2 linked regions of the Pseudoxanthobacter soli DSM 19599 genome follow. The protein of the gene in region 2 binds, or shares a complex with, the protein of the main gene of each other region. Links are inferred from orthologs where the notes say so. Each region holds a gene or a part of one and is shown on either strand. Other genes may lie near its edges.

Region 1 (6,143 bases), on a different replicon or contig from region 2:
GGTGGAGAGATCGCGCCCGAAGACCCGCACCAGACCGCGGGTCGGCTTCAGCGACAGGAACAGGAGGCGGATCAGTGTCGTCTTTCCGGCGCCGGACGGCCCGGTTAGGAACTGGAATGAGCGCGCGGGGATGTGGAAGTTCAGGTCGCGCAGCACTTCCGGCCCCATGCCGTAGCGCAGGCCGACATTCTCGAAACGGATCACCCTCGAAATCTCCAGGTCAAGAGCGCGCCTCCGATGCCGGACCGGCCGCCCGGCATCACGTTCCCCAAACCCCGGTGCCGACAATTGCCTCAGGGGTGTTGAACGCTCGTTAACGATAGCCACGCGGGGAGGGAAGAAAAAAGGCGCGCGGCGCACCCGGCGGCGACCGATTCGGCGGCTGTTAACCGGGCGCGGGTCAGTGATGGGCCGAAAGCCGGAACACGCCCCGGCCCGCCCACCCCGACGCGGGTTCTTTCTGATGTGCCGTCCGGCGTGCCGGCTCCACCATGGAACGACCGCGCCGTGCGGGCGTTCCGGTTCTGTCGTGCCTTCCTATCCGCCATCGCAGCCCGGCGAGTGCTTGCCGGGACCGCACCTCCGGGAGCCGCCACCATGGCCCGCATCCTGCTCACCGAGGACGACGACTCGGTCCGCACCTTCGTCCGCCGCGCGCTGGAGCTCGACGGCCATGCCGTCATCGAGGCCGGCGACGGCGCGGATGCGTTCGACGCCCTGCAGCACATGGATCTGAAGTTCGACCTTCTGGTCAGCGACATCGTCATGCCGGAAATGGACGGCATCGCGCTCGCCCACGCCGCGCGCGCCCTGTCCATCGATCTGCCGATCGTGCTGATGACCGGCTACGCCGACCAGCGCGAGCAGGCCGAAGACCTCGCCGCAATCGTGCACGAGGTCATTTCGAAGCCGTTCAGCCTGGACGACATTCGGCGCGCCGTGGGCCGTGCACTCGACCATGCGGCCGGCATCGCCGCCTGACAGCTCCTGACGGCCGAAAATGACGCCCTCCGAATTGGCGCCCTGAAGCACGCCCGCCCGTTTCTCAACAACCCAGAACTACCTAGGCGATACGGAAAACCCAGGGTTCGCAGGCGCCGCCACGGCTCGTCCCGGCGCGTGCCGTGTGGGCAGCGGCCGGGACGTGCGGATCGGATCCCGGCCGTCGTCAGTGCGCCATGAGCACGGGCACCGTCATGGTGCGCATCATGTCGCTGGTGGCACCGCCCAGGATGAACTGGCGCAGGCGGCTGTGGCCGTAGCCGCCCATCACGATCAGATCGGCGTCGCTGTCGACCGCCTGCTCGATCAGGGTGGTGGCGACATCGCGGCCGAGGGAGGACAGGCGGGAGATCTGCACCTTGAAGCCATGGCGGGCGAGATGCAGCGCAAGGTCGGCGCCCGCATCCTCGCCGAGACCGCGACCCGAATCGACCACGGCGACATGGATCTCGCAGGCCTGCTTCAGGAGCGGAAGCGCGGCGCGCACGGCCCGGGAGACGGTGAGGCCGCCGTCCCAGCCGATCACGATCTTATCGAGCTTGAACGGCCCCTGATAGGCGCGCGGCGTCAGCAGCACGGGCGCGCCGGCCTCGATCAGCAGCGTCTCGATCAGAGCCTCGCGGGCGGGCTCCATCGCCTCCGGGTCGTCCTGGCCGACGACGGCGAGGTCGCACAGCCGGCCGACCGAGACGAGGCCGCTGCCTTCGCCTTCCATCAGCGAGAAGGTAGCGCTCTGGCCGCGCGCGCCTGTTTCCGCGAGGATGGCATCGAACGCCTTTAGCCCGGCCGCAGCGCGGTCCTCGGCGACCTCACGGGTGTCGTCGATCATCTCCAGCGGCACCGGACCGCCGATATAGACCGGGGACACGAAATCCGCGACCGGGGCGAGGCCGGTAACGTGGGCATCGGTTGCGAGCGCCAGCGACGCCGCAAGCCGGCAGGCCGCCCGGTCGCCCTCAAGGTCGATGATGGCGAGAATATCCTTGATGCTCATAACCTCTCCGATCGGTTCTGCCGCGGCGTGCGATGCCCTCGGGCCCGGGTGCGGCCTTCGCTGCGCCCCTTTTCGACCGGATTGCGGTCCGGGTCCATGGCGGCGACGCGATTTTTGCTCGCGCCCCGGCCGTTATCCTTGTGCTGCCGCAGGGTTTCGGCAGTCGGAGGTACGAGACTGCGATCGGGTGACGTCGATCGGGCGACGTCGACCCGGCCCACCGATATGGCCGTGGCGCCTCAGGTCTTCCCGGCCGTCTTCCGATTGCGCCCGACCATCACGTCATAGCCGGCGTACACGGCGAGCGCGCCGAAATAGACGGCAAGGACCGTCCATCCCCAGACCGGGACGGACGCGCGCTGCTGGAAGATGATGCTCGAACACACCACCGTCACGCCAATAAGAAGCGGAACGGTCCATTTCGCCTTCATCAAGGCAAGATAGGTATCCGCCCACCGACCCGCCCGGTTTGCATTCGCAGGAAGCGAGGCGAGGATCAGCACGGTGTAAATGGAAAGCAGGACGAAGATTGCCGCAATGCCCATTGCATCGATCCGTTCGCGACTGGATGCGTGCCGGAGCGTCTCGCTGTCGATGATCTCATCAACCGACGGAAGTCGCACCGGAGTCAATTTCTGCGAAACTATTCATGCCACAGAGAAAAGTAAGTCTCATGACGGCGGGCTATTCTGGCCTGCCGTCATGCTTGCGGCAAGTGTTTCCGGCGGCGTTCGCCGTTAAATATTGTTCATGTGGCCCTGTGGCGGTCGCGGAACTTGCCGCGATCGGTCAGAACAGGCTGCCCTGGCTGCCAGGTCCCGGCTTCTTCGGCCGCGCGGCGTCGCTTCGCTTCGGCTTCGGAGCCTCCTGCTGCGGTGCCGGATCGGCGGGCGTGGCGCCGCCGCCGGCGGCGATGGCGGCGATGCGGCCGTCGGACAGTTCGACCGTCAGTGCCTCGCCCGCGGAAACGGCCGTGACGCTGTGAACCGGGCGATCGGCTGCATCGCGCAGGATGGCATAACCCCGCCGCAGCACCGCCCGGTGGCCGAGCCCGTCGATCAGCTTCAGCGCGGTTTGGAGCCGCCCCCGGGAGCGTTCGACAGAACGTGTGAAAGCGCCTTCGAGCCGGCCCGACAGTTCCTCCAGCCGCCGTTTGCGGTCTGCGGCCGCACGCTCGAGCCTCTCCGGGGAAAGGCGGCGCGCGACGGCATCGAGATCGGCGCGCTTGCGGGCGACGAGGCGCAGGCTGCCGGACTCCAGCCGCCGGCCGTCGAGCGCGAGCCGCTCCCGCCGCGCGTCGAGCGTCCGCATCAGCCCGGCCGGCGACAGCCGCGAGGCCGAACGTTCGAACCGGGTTCGGTGGATCTGGCGGGCGGTGGTAAGCCCGTGGGCAAGCCTCGCCGACGCGAGATCGAGCCGCTGGCGCGCCGGCGCGACGAGGTCGCGCGGCTGCGGCAGGCCACGCGCGGCGGACCGGACCAGCGTCCGGCGTGCCTCGATCAGGCGGCGGACGGCACCGGAAAGCCGGCGGCCGTCGTCATCCACGGTCGCGATCAGGTCGGCGCGCACCGGCACGATCATTTCCGCCGCGCCCGTCGGCGTCGGTGCGCGACGGTCCGCGGCGTGGTCGATCAGCGTCCAGTCGGTTTCGTGACCGATGGCCGAGACGAGCGGGATCGCCGAACGCGCGGCGGCGCGCACCACGTTCTCCTCGTTGAAGCTCCAGAGATCTTCCAGCGACCCGCCGCCACGGGCAACCACGATCACGTCCGGCCGGGGGAAGGCGCCGCCCGCTGTCATCGCGTTGAAGCCGTCGATGGCCGCCGTGACTTCGGCCGCCGCGGTTTCGCCCTGCACCCTCACGGGCCACACCAGCACTTCGACCTGGAAGCGGTCGGACAGGCGGTGAAGGATGTCGCGGATCACCGCGCCGGTCGGCGAGGTGACGACGCCGACGACGCGCGGCAGGAACGGCAGCGGCTTCTTGCGGACCTCGTCGAACAGGCCCTCGGCGGCAAGGCGTCGCCGCCGGTCCTCAAGCAGCGCCATCAGCGCGCCGACGCCGGCCGGTTCCAGCGCCTCGATGACGATCTGGTACTTCGAGCCGCCCGGGAAGGTGGTGAGCTTGCCGGTCGCGACCACCTCCATGCCCTCCTCGGGACGGAAGCGCAGCCGCTGGAACACCCCGCGCCACACGACGGCTTCGATGCGGGCCTTGTCGTCCTTCAGAGAGAAATAGGCGTGGCCGGACGAATGCGGGCCGCGATAGCCGGAGATTTCGCCGCGCACGCGGACATGACCGTAGGCATCCTCGATGGTGCGCTTCACCGAAAACGCGATCTCGGAAACCGTGAACTCGCCGATATTGCCGCGCGGCCCGTCAAGATCGCTAACGCTGTCGCCGTCCATCATCGCCTCCGGTTCGGGCACAGGGTTCACCCGAATCCGGCGCGAAGTCCAGAGCGGTTGCCGATGTCAGGGTGCCTCGCCAGGCGGGGGGGGCGGTGGTGGCGGAGGAGGGCCGTCGTCGACGGGAATCGGCGGCATGGCGTTCTTGCCGCGGCCGATTTCCTGCCGCACCGTAAGCGGCACCGTTTCGAGCGCGCGCAGGATCGAGGACTGCACGATGGTCATCAGCCCGCGGGCCTTGTCCTGCTCCACCAGAAAGAGCGCCTTCACGCGGGCCGGATCCAGCGGATCGGCACGCATGGCCTCGAAGGTCTGCTGGCGCGCTTCGTTGAGTTCGCGCGCTGCCTGCCGGACAAGCGGGCGGTTCTGGTTGTCTGCCCGCACGGCATCGCGGATCTCCGGCGGAAACGCGCGCATCATGAATCCGACGCCGGGCGGTGGCGGCGGTGGCGGTCGATGGGAAAAGGTGCCGACGAGATAGCCGGCACCGACGAAATTCACGACGAGCGAGACCGCGAGCACGGCGGCCACCGCAACCGCCGTGCGGGTGCCGACGATCATGACAGGTCACCCGGATCGAATCCGAGGACGACGACCGCCAGTTCCTGCTCGCCGTAGCCGGTGTCGTGGGTGGCCGGCACAGGGGCGACAATGCTGAGGCCGACGCCGAGGGCGACGCACATCACCAGCGTCCATGCCCCGACGAAGGCGAAGCGGCGGCTGAAGCCGATCCGAAGAGGACGTTCGGCCGAACGCGGCCGTGCGCCGTGGAGCCGCGACACCAGTCGCCCGACGGTCGCCGAATCGACCGGAGCGGTGGCGACGGCCTCCCCCAGAAGCACATCGAGGGCGCGGGCGCGGTCGGCCTCCCGCCGCGCGGTTTCATCGCGGGCGGTCAAGGCTAGGGCGGCTTCGCGCTCGCGGGCAGGCCAGCGCGCCGGATCGCCGCCGCAACGGTCGAGCAGGGCGAGAAACGCCGTCCGGTCGAGCGCCGCGGGACCTTCGCCCGGGAGCCCGCGGGCCGGACCGGCTTCGGAGCCGGAAGGATGATGACGGTTCGACATTATCGGACTTCCCCCTCGCGCCGGGCGAGGTTCATTCTCAACGTTCTGCGCGCGCGCACCAGAAGCTGTTCGGCCGCACCGACGGTTACGCCCAGGCTTTCGGCGATGTCGGCGGTGCTGTGTTCTCCGCCAGCGGCGATCAGGATCGCGGCACGCTGACGGGCGGGCAGGGCGCGGATGTCGTCCATCACCGCGGCGAGGCGAGATCGGTCGGCGAGCTGCCGTTCGGCGCCGACGTCCGGGTCGGCGGCCTCTGCCGCGTCCTCCAGACCGACGAAGCGCCGCAGCTTTCGCCGCCGCTCGAGATCGATGCAGCGGTTGACCGCGATCCGGGTGATCCAGCTCGCAACCTTGACGCCTCGGTCCTCGAAACGCGAGGCCGTGCGCCAGATCGTCCAGAAGGTATCCTGCACCACGTCGTCGGCGCTGCCGGCCGCGGCGCTGTAGCCGGCCGCGAGCGCGCGGATACGGGCGCCGTGCCGGCGGAGCAGAGCCGTCAGCGCCTGCTCGTCACCGGCCGCAACCGCCCTGATGAGGGCGATGTCGGGATCGGCCGCGGCAACCTCGGCGATCGCCGCGCCGGCCGCCGCCGCTTCGGACGAGGCGTCGCTATCCGGCACCCGCTCGAACGTCATGGCGGCGTCCGGGCGCGCGTGGAGACCGGCCTCGCCGGC
Region 2 (6,135 bases):
CCTGCGCCCGGAGAGCCAGAGCTCGCCCGGCTGGTGGCGGAGAGGCTGATCTCGACCGGCCTCGAAGCCCATCTCGCCGTTGATCGCGGCTACGACCACGGCACGTGGGTACCGCTTTCGCTGATCTATCCGCAGGCGGATATTCCCGTCGTGCAGCTTTCGATCCAGCCGCGGCTGGACCCGGCCCATCACTTCCATGTCGGGCAGGCCTTGCAGGGGCTTGCCGCCGAGGGCGTGCTCGTGATGGCCTCGGGCTCGATCACCCATAATCTGGGCGAGGTGTTCGACCGCAAGCGCGGCGGACTGGTGCCGCGCGATGCGCCGCCGGCACCCTGGGCGGTGGAGTTCACGGAGTGGTTCACCGCGCGTCTGGAGGCGGGCGCCGTCGCCGATCTGCTCGATTATCGCCGGCTCGCGCCCCACGCGGTACGCAGCCATCCGACCGACGATCACCTGCTGCCGATCTTCGTGGCCCTCGGCGCGGCAGGCGAGGGGCTGCGGACGGAGCATGTCCACGCCTCCGGCCAGTACGGCTCGCTGATGATGGACGCCTATGCTTTCCATCCCGCTGCCGAGGACGTCCGCCGCGTCGCTTGAGCGCGGCGGCGACCCCTTGGAGCACAGCGGACGTTGTGGTGCGACCGCTGTGCTCATCAGCCGGGGCGATGGACCCCGCCGGCCTCGCCGGAGCGTGATCGTCCGGCGATCAGGACGGACGTTCGACGCGGCTGCCGATGAAGCGGATGATCTCGTCGGCCGAATAGGTCCCGGGCGGCAGCGCCTCGCCCGGAGGCGGATTGAAGCCCTGCACGATAGTCTGCTGGCCCGGCCGGATGGACGTCGCGTAGGTCGGCGGCTGGAAGGTGACGACCTTGCCCTTCTTGGAGACTTCGAACGTGCCCGGGGAGGTCTGGTAGGTGCTCTGGCTCGTGATGTCCTGGCCGGAGACGATGCCGAAATGCGAGAAGCCCGCGGCTTTCACGGTTTCGGCGGACTTGAGCAGCACGTAGTCGCTGATGGTCGACTGCTCGGTGAACTCGTTGCCGCGCGCCGTGATGCGGAAGGTATCCGACGTGACCTGCTGGGCGCTGACGCCGCCGTCGGTCCAGAAGCCTTCTTCCTGATAAGCCGTCTGGCAGCCGGCCAGCAGGCTCGCTGCGAGCAGCGCGCCGAGGAAACGTGCTTTTCCGATATTCCGGGCCATCTTGGCTCCCCTCCGTCCGGATCGTCAGCTTTCGTCGGGCGGGGCAGACGCAGCCGGACGGGAACCCGAAGCGGCCCGCGCGCGGCATCGTCGATCATGGGTGGCGACGCTTTCCCAAAAAGCGCCCCGCGAAGACCTGACCCGAAGACCTGCCCCGAAAGAAATCCGGATCTGCAATATCATGGTCCGGCGCCGGTTTCGATGCCGGAAGTTCGTCTTCCACACGGCCTTGGCGTGCATCGCGGCAGAAAAACCCTGCCTGTGCTGCGACTGCCGTGGCAGGCTTCGACCCGTGTGACTACATAAGCCCCACGCCGGCCGTAGAAGGGCGGCCGGGTTGACGTCTCCGTTTCAATCGGTTTCGTTCCATTGCGTTTTCTTTCTTCGGCCGAGAATTGCGAGGGTCAGCGTGCGTCAGGCGTTTCTGGACGGCATGAGCCGGGCGGCTTGGATGGTTTCCGTCGTCACCACCGACGGTCCGGCCGGCCGGGCAGGGCTGACGGTCAGCGCGGTCTCGACCCTCTCGGCCGACTCGCCGAAGCCGTCGCTGCTCGTATGCGTGAAGGACAGCAACGCCTCCACCGAGGTGCTGCACCGCAACGGCGTGTTCTGCGTCAACCTGCTCTGCGACGATCAGAAATATATCTCGGACGTCTTTGCCGGGCGGACCGCAGCCGAGGACAAGTTCGCGACCGGAACGTGGACGACCCTCGCCACGGGCTCACCCGTGCTGAAGGATGCGCTCGCCGTGTTCGATTGCAGCCTGGAGAATGCCGTGCGTCATGGCACGCATTGGGTGCTCATCGGCGGCCTCGAAGCGGTCGCGATGCCGCGCGGGGATGCAAGCCCGCTTGTCCATGCCCGGCGCAGCTACGGCCGCTTCGTGCCGTTCGACACCGAGCCCGCGACGGCACAGCCGGCGTCCGCGGCACCGGCCGCGAAGGCGCTCGGCAGTTAGTGCGCTTTCCGATCTGATGGACTCATCAGCTCCGGCGGCCCCCGGGGCGCCGCGACCTGCCCTGTCAGCCGCCGAATTCCGGCAGCGGAATGAAGTCCGTCTCGCCGGGAACGGGTGAGAACCGGCCGGCCTTCCAGTCGGCCTTCGCCTGCTCCAGCCGTTCGGTCGAAGACGAGACGAAGTTCCACCAGATATGCCGCGATCCGTCCATGGTCGCGCCGCCGATCAGGCTGAACCGCGCCGCGGTGACGGCCGCGACGGTGAAGGTATCGGACGGGCGCAGCACCAGGAGGCGGCCCGGTTCGAACCGGTCGCCTGCGATCTCGACGATGCCGTCGACGAGATAGAGCGCGCGTTCCTCCGTGGCGGCATCGATCGGCAGGCGTGCGCCGGCCTCGAGCGCGATGTCCGCGAACACCGTGTCCCAGGCGGTCACCACAGGCGAGCGGACGCCGTAGGCCTCGCCGGCGATCAGGCGCACGCGCACGCCGCCATCGGAGACGATCGGCAGGTCGGTGGTCTCGTGGTGAGCGAAGAACGGCGCGCTGTCCTCGTGCTCCTTGGGAAGCGCCACCCAGAGCTGGAGCCCGGAAAGCCGTGCGCCGCGCAGGCGGTCCTGCGGCCCCGTGCGTTCGGAGTGGGCGATGCCGCGCCCGGCGCTCATCCAGTTCACGTCGCCCGGATAGATGGTCTGCACCGTGCCGAGGCTGTCACGGTGGTCGATGGCGCCGTCGAACAGGTAGGTGACGGTCGCCAGCCCGATATGCGGATGCGGCCGCACGTCCACCCCTTCACCGATCGGAAACTCCGCGGGTCCCATCTGGTCGAGGAAGATGAATGGCCCGACCATGCGCCGTCCCGCGACAGGCAGGGCGCGGCGCACCGCGAAGCCGCCGAGATCGCGCGTGCGAGGCACGATCACCTGTTCGATGCCGCCGCCGGCCGAGGGGGCGAGGTTGGGCTCGGCCACGACGAGACGCGGCTTGTCGGCATCGCTCATGGGGCGTCCTTTTCTTGGTCCCGCGGTCGCCGGCCGGCGAATGCGGTCGTCGTTCAGGCCTGGTCGGGATCGAGCGGGGCCCGGCCCGAAGGCGTGCCGTCAGCGCCGAGCTGGATTTTCTCGACCCGCATTTCCGCCCGTCGCAGCAGCGCCTCGCAGTGCTTCTTCAGGGCTTCGCCCCGCTCGTAGCTCGCGATCGACTGCTCGAGCGCGACCGTGCCGCGCTCCAGGGTATCGACGATCGATTCGAGCTCGCTCAGAGCGGCTTCGAAGCTCAGCGCCGAGATGTCGGAATGGGGCGTGGCTGCGGCCTTGTCGTCCTGCGTCGGCACGATCGGTTCCCTTTTGATGACGGTCCGGCCCGCAGTCCGTGGGCGCGGCGGGTGCGGACCATAGCACGCTTTGGCGGAAGCCGACCGGGAATGCGACGGTGCGGCCGGCTGAAATCAGGGTCGCGGCGCGGCTGCGCGGGCGAGGCGGTCGGCGAGGGCCTCGCCGAGGCCCCCCTGAGGAAGCGGCACGACCGCGATGCCGGCCGCGCCGCTGGCATCGAGTTTGCGCAGCATCGAGAACAGGTTGCGGGCGGCTTCGGACACATCGCCCGAAGGGCTGAGATTGCAGGTGGCGACCGCGTTGTCGGCATCCGCAGGCAGTTGCGAACCGAACGCGAGCAGCGCTTCGCCCGCCCGGACGTTCGTGGCGTCGAGGCGCACCGCTGCGCGGGGGGCATAGTGCGAGGCGAGCTGGCCCGGCGCCTGCGGGCGCGCTGGATCGGCGGACGGCCGCACCAGTGGCTCGCCGATCACCGCCTCGATCGCGTCGGCGGCAAGCCCGCCGGGCCGCAGCAGCACCGCGTGGGAGCCGGAAAGCCCGACGATGGTCGATTCCACCCCGACCACGCACGGCCCGCCATCGATGACCACCGCCACGGCCTCGCCGAGTTCCGTCACCACGTCCTCGGCAGAAGTCGGGCTCACCCGGCCGGAGCGGTTGGCGCTCGGCGCCGCCACCGGTCGGCCGAGGCGGGCGGTGATGAGCCGGACCGCATCCGAGCGGGGAACGCGGATGGCGACGGTGTCGAGCCCAGCCGTCACCGCCGGCGCGAGAGCCGCATCGGGGCGCTTCGCCACCACCAGTGTCAGGGGGCCGGGCCAGAACGCCTCTGCCAGCAACCTGGCACGGGCATCGAACACGCCGTGGCGCATCGCGGCTTCGACGGTCCCTTCGTGCACGATCAGCGGATTGAAGGCCGGCCGCCCCTTGGCCTTGTAGATGCCGGCGACGGCCGCGGGGTTGGTGGCGTCGGCCGCCAATCCGTAGACCGTCTCGGTCGGTACGGCGACGAGATCGCCGGCGTCCAGCACGCGGCACACCGCGTCGAGCGTCGCCGCGTCGTCAGCGAGTGCCGCGGCGGGCACGATGGCGGGGCGGCGGGAGAACGGGGCGGTCGCCATGGCCGCGATCAGGCCGCCAGCGCCGCGCGGCTGTCGGCCGCGAGGCGCACCTCGCCGACGGTGATATCGCGGCGGTTCGTCAGCGTCCTGCGGCTCCAGCGCGACAGGAACGCCCGCTCCTCGTCGTCCCGCGCGACGAACCGCTCCATGACCGCCGCCATCAACGCTTCCGATGCGCGAGTGCCGCCATCATCGACCTTGAGCGCGACGCCGAGGCCCGCGTCCGGGAAGATGGCGCAGAACACGCCTTCAGCGCCGGTCTTTACGTAGGCGCGTTCGCCGAACCGCGTCATGACCTCGGTGCAGAACCGGCCGGTGCCCGCCACCATGAACGGCGCCGCTGCGGCGGCCTTGCGCAGCCGGACGGCCGCGTCGGAACGGGCAGCCCCGAGCCCGATGCCGGTGCCGAGCCTCGCGAACGCCCGCGCCAGCCGGTCGAGCGGAACGGCGTAGGTCGGGATGGAGCAGCCGTCGATCCCCATCACGGTCTCGTCGAGCGGGGTGTCCGTCAGCGCCGACAGTGCGGCCGTGACCTCGCGCTGGACCGGATGATCGGGTTCGACATAACCCGCCGTCACCGCGCCGAGGCGGCAGGCGACGCACAGGAACCCGGCGTGCTTTCCGGAGCAGTTGTTGTGGAGCGCGGTCGGGACCTCGCCGGCGCGGTTGAGGCGCGCGACATCGGCACCGCGCTCCGGCCACTGGCAACCGCATTCGAGCGCCGAGCCGTCGAGCCCGGCCTTGCGCAGCATCGACAGGGCGGTCGCGACATGGGCTTCCTCGCCATTGTGCGACGCGCCGGCGATGGCAAGCTCTTCCACGGTGAGGCCGAGCGCATCGGCCGCGCCGGTTTCCACCAGCGGCAGCGCCTGGATCAGTTTCGCCGACGAGCGCGGAAACACCGCCCGCCCGACGTCGCCCGCCGAAACCTCCAGCCGTCCGGCCGAATCCGACACCGCGAGAATGCCAGCATGGCGGCTTTCCACCAGCGGGCCGCGGGTGACTTCAACGACGAGGGGCGACGAGGCGGTCGGCATGGCTCTTTCCATGAAGATGCTGCGCTGGATTAGACCCCGGTCCTCGCCGCCGCAAGGGCCGCGCCTCAACGCCCGCCGAGAGGCACCGTGCGCAGCAGCCCGCCGGCCGCAAAACCGCCGTCGACCGCGAGCACCTCGCCGGTGATGAAGCTCGCTTCCTCCGACAGCAGGAAGGCGATCGGCCCCGCGATCTCGTCCGGCAGGCCATAGCGGCGCTGGGGCAGGTGGGCGAGCCATGCGGAGCGCATCGACGCGCCGTGAGTGCGGGCGACGAGCGGGCTTTCGACGGGGCCCGGTGCGACCGCGTTGACGCGGATGCCGACCGGGGCGAGCGCGACCGCCATCGAGCGGGTGAGGGCCGTGATCGCTCCGTGCGCGGCGGCGGCGGCGACCTGGCCGATGGAGCCGCGAAATGCCGCCGCCGAGGCGACGTTCACGATGGATGACCCTTCCACCATATGCGCCGAGGCCGCCTGCGAGAC

Evidence for each region.
Region 1: the proteins of BUF17_RS02250 (region 2) and xseA are in contact, whole or in part, in a cryo-EM structure (PDB 8TXR), measured with the Escherichia coli proteins. The link is inferred for Pseudoxanthobacter soli DSM 19599 from one-to-one orthologs.

Annotation. Positions count from the first base shown.
Region 1 is NZ_FRXO01000005.1:73,318-79,460, forward strand. Bases 2,096-4,974 are described here. They hold xseA (exodeoxyribonuclease VII large subunit), read right to left. Parts: upstream 4,406-4,974; coding sequence 2,786-4,405; downstream 2,096-2,785. Other genes in these bases: BUF17_RS13130 (hypothetical protein), read right to left, coding at 2,236-2,619; BUF17_RS13140 (periplasmic heavy metal sensor), read right to left, coding at 4,472-4,966; BUF17_RS13145 (hypothetical protein), read right to left, coding at 4,963-4,974. Outside these bases: cell division ATP-binding protein FtsE, read right to left, coding at 1-204; BUF17_RS13120 (response regulator), read left to right, coding at 598-981; BUF17_RS13125 (universal stress protein), read right to left, coding at 1,169-1,996; more of BUF17_RS13145, read right to left, coding at 4,975-5,469; BUF17_RS13150 (RNA polymerase sigma factor), read right to left, coding at 5,469-6,143. UniProt on the Escherichia coli protein: Bidirectionally degrades single-stranded DNA into large acid-insoluble oligonucleotides, which are then degraded further into small acid-soluble oligonucleotides.
Region 2 is NZ_FRXO01000001.1:530,025-536,159, reverse strand. The notes cover bases 1,856-4,726. They hold BUF17_RS02250 (exodeoxyribonuclease VII small subunit), read right to left. Parts: upstream 3,495-4,726; coding sequence 3,216-3,494; downstream 1,856-3,215. Other genes in these bases: BUF17_RS02240 (asparaginase), read right to left, coding at 4,625-4,726; BUF17_RS02245 (L-threonylcarbamoyladenylate synthase), read right to left, coding at 3,609-4,616; BUF17_RS02255 (pirin family protein), read right to left, coding at 2,227-3,162; BUF17_RS02260 (flavin reductase family protein), read left to right, coding at 1,856-2,162. Also shown: BUF17_RS02270 (DODA-type extradiol aromatic ring-opening family dioxygenase), read left to right, coding at 1-597; BUF17_RS02265 (CC0125/CC1285 family lipoprotein), read right to left, coding at 707-1,204; more of BUF17_RS02260, read left to right, coding at 1,614-1,855; more of BUF17_RS02240, read right to left, coding at 4,727-5,653; BUF17_RS02235 (SDR family NAD(P)-dependent oxidoreductase), read right to left, coding at 5,719-6,135. UniProt on the Escherichia coli protein: Bidirectionally degrades single-stranded DNA into large acid-insoluble oligonucleotides, which are then degraded further into small acid-soluble oligonucleotides.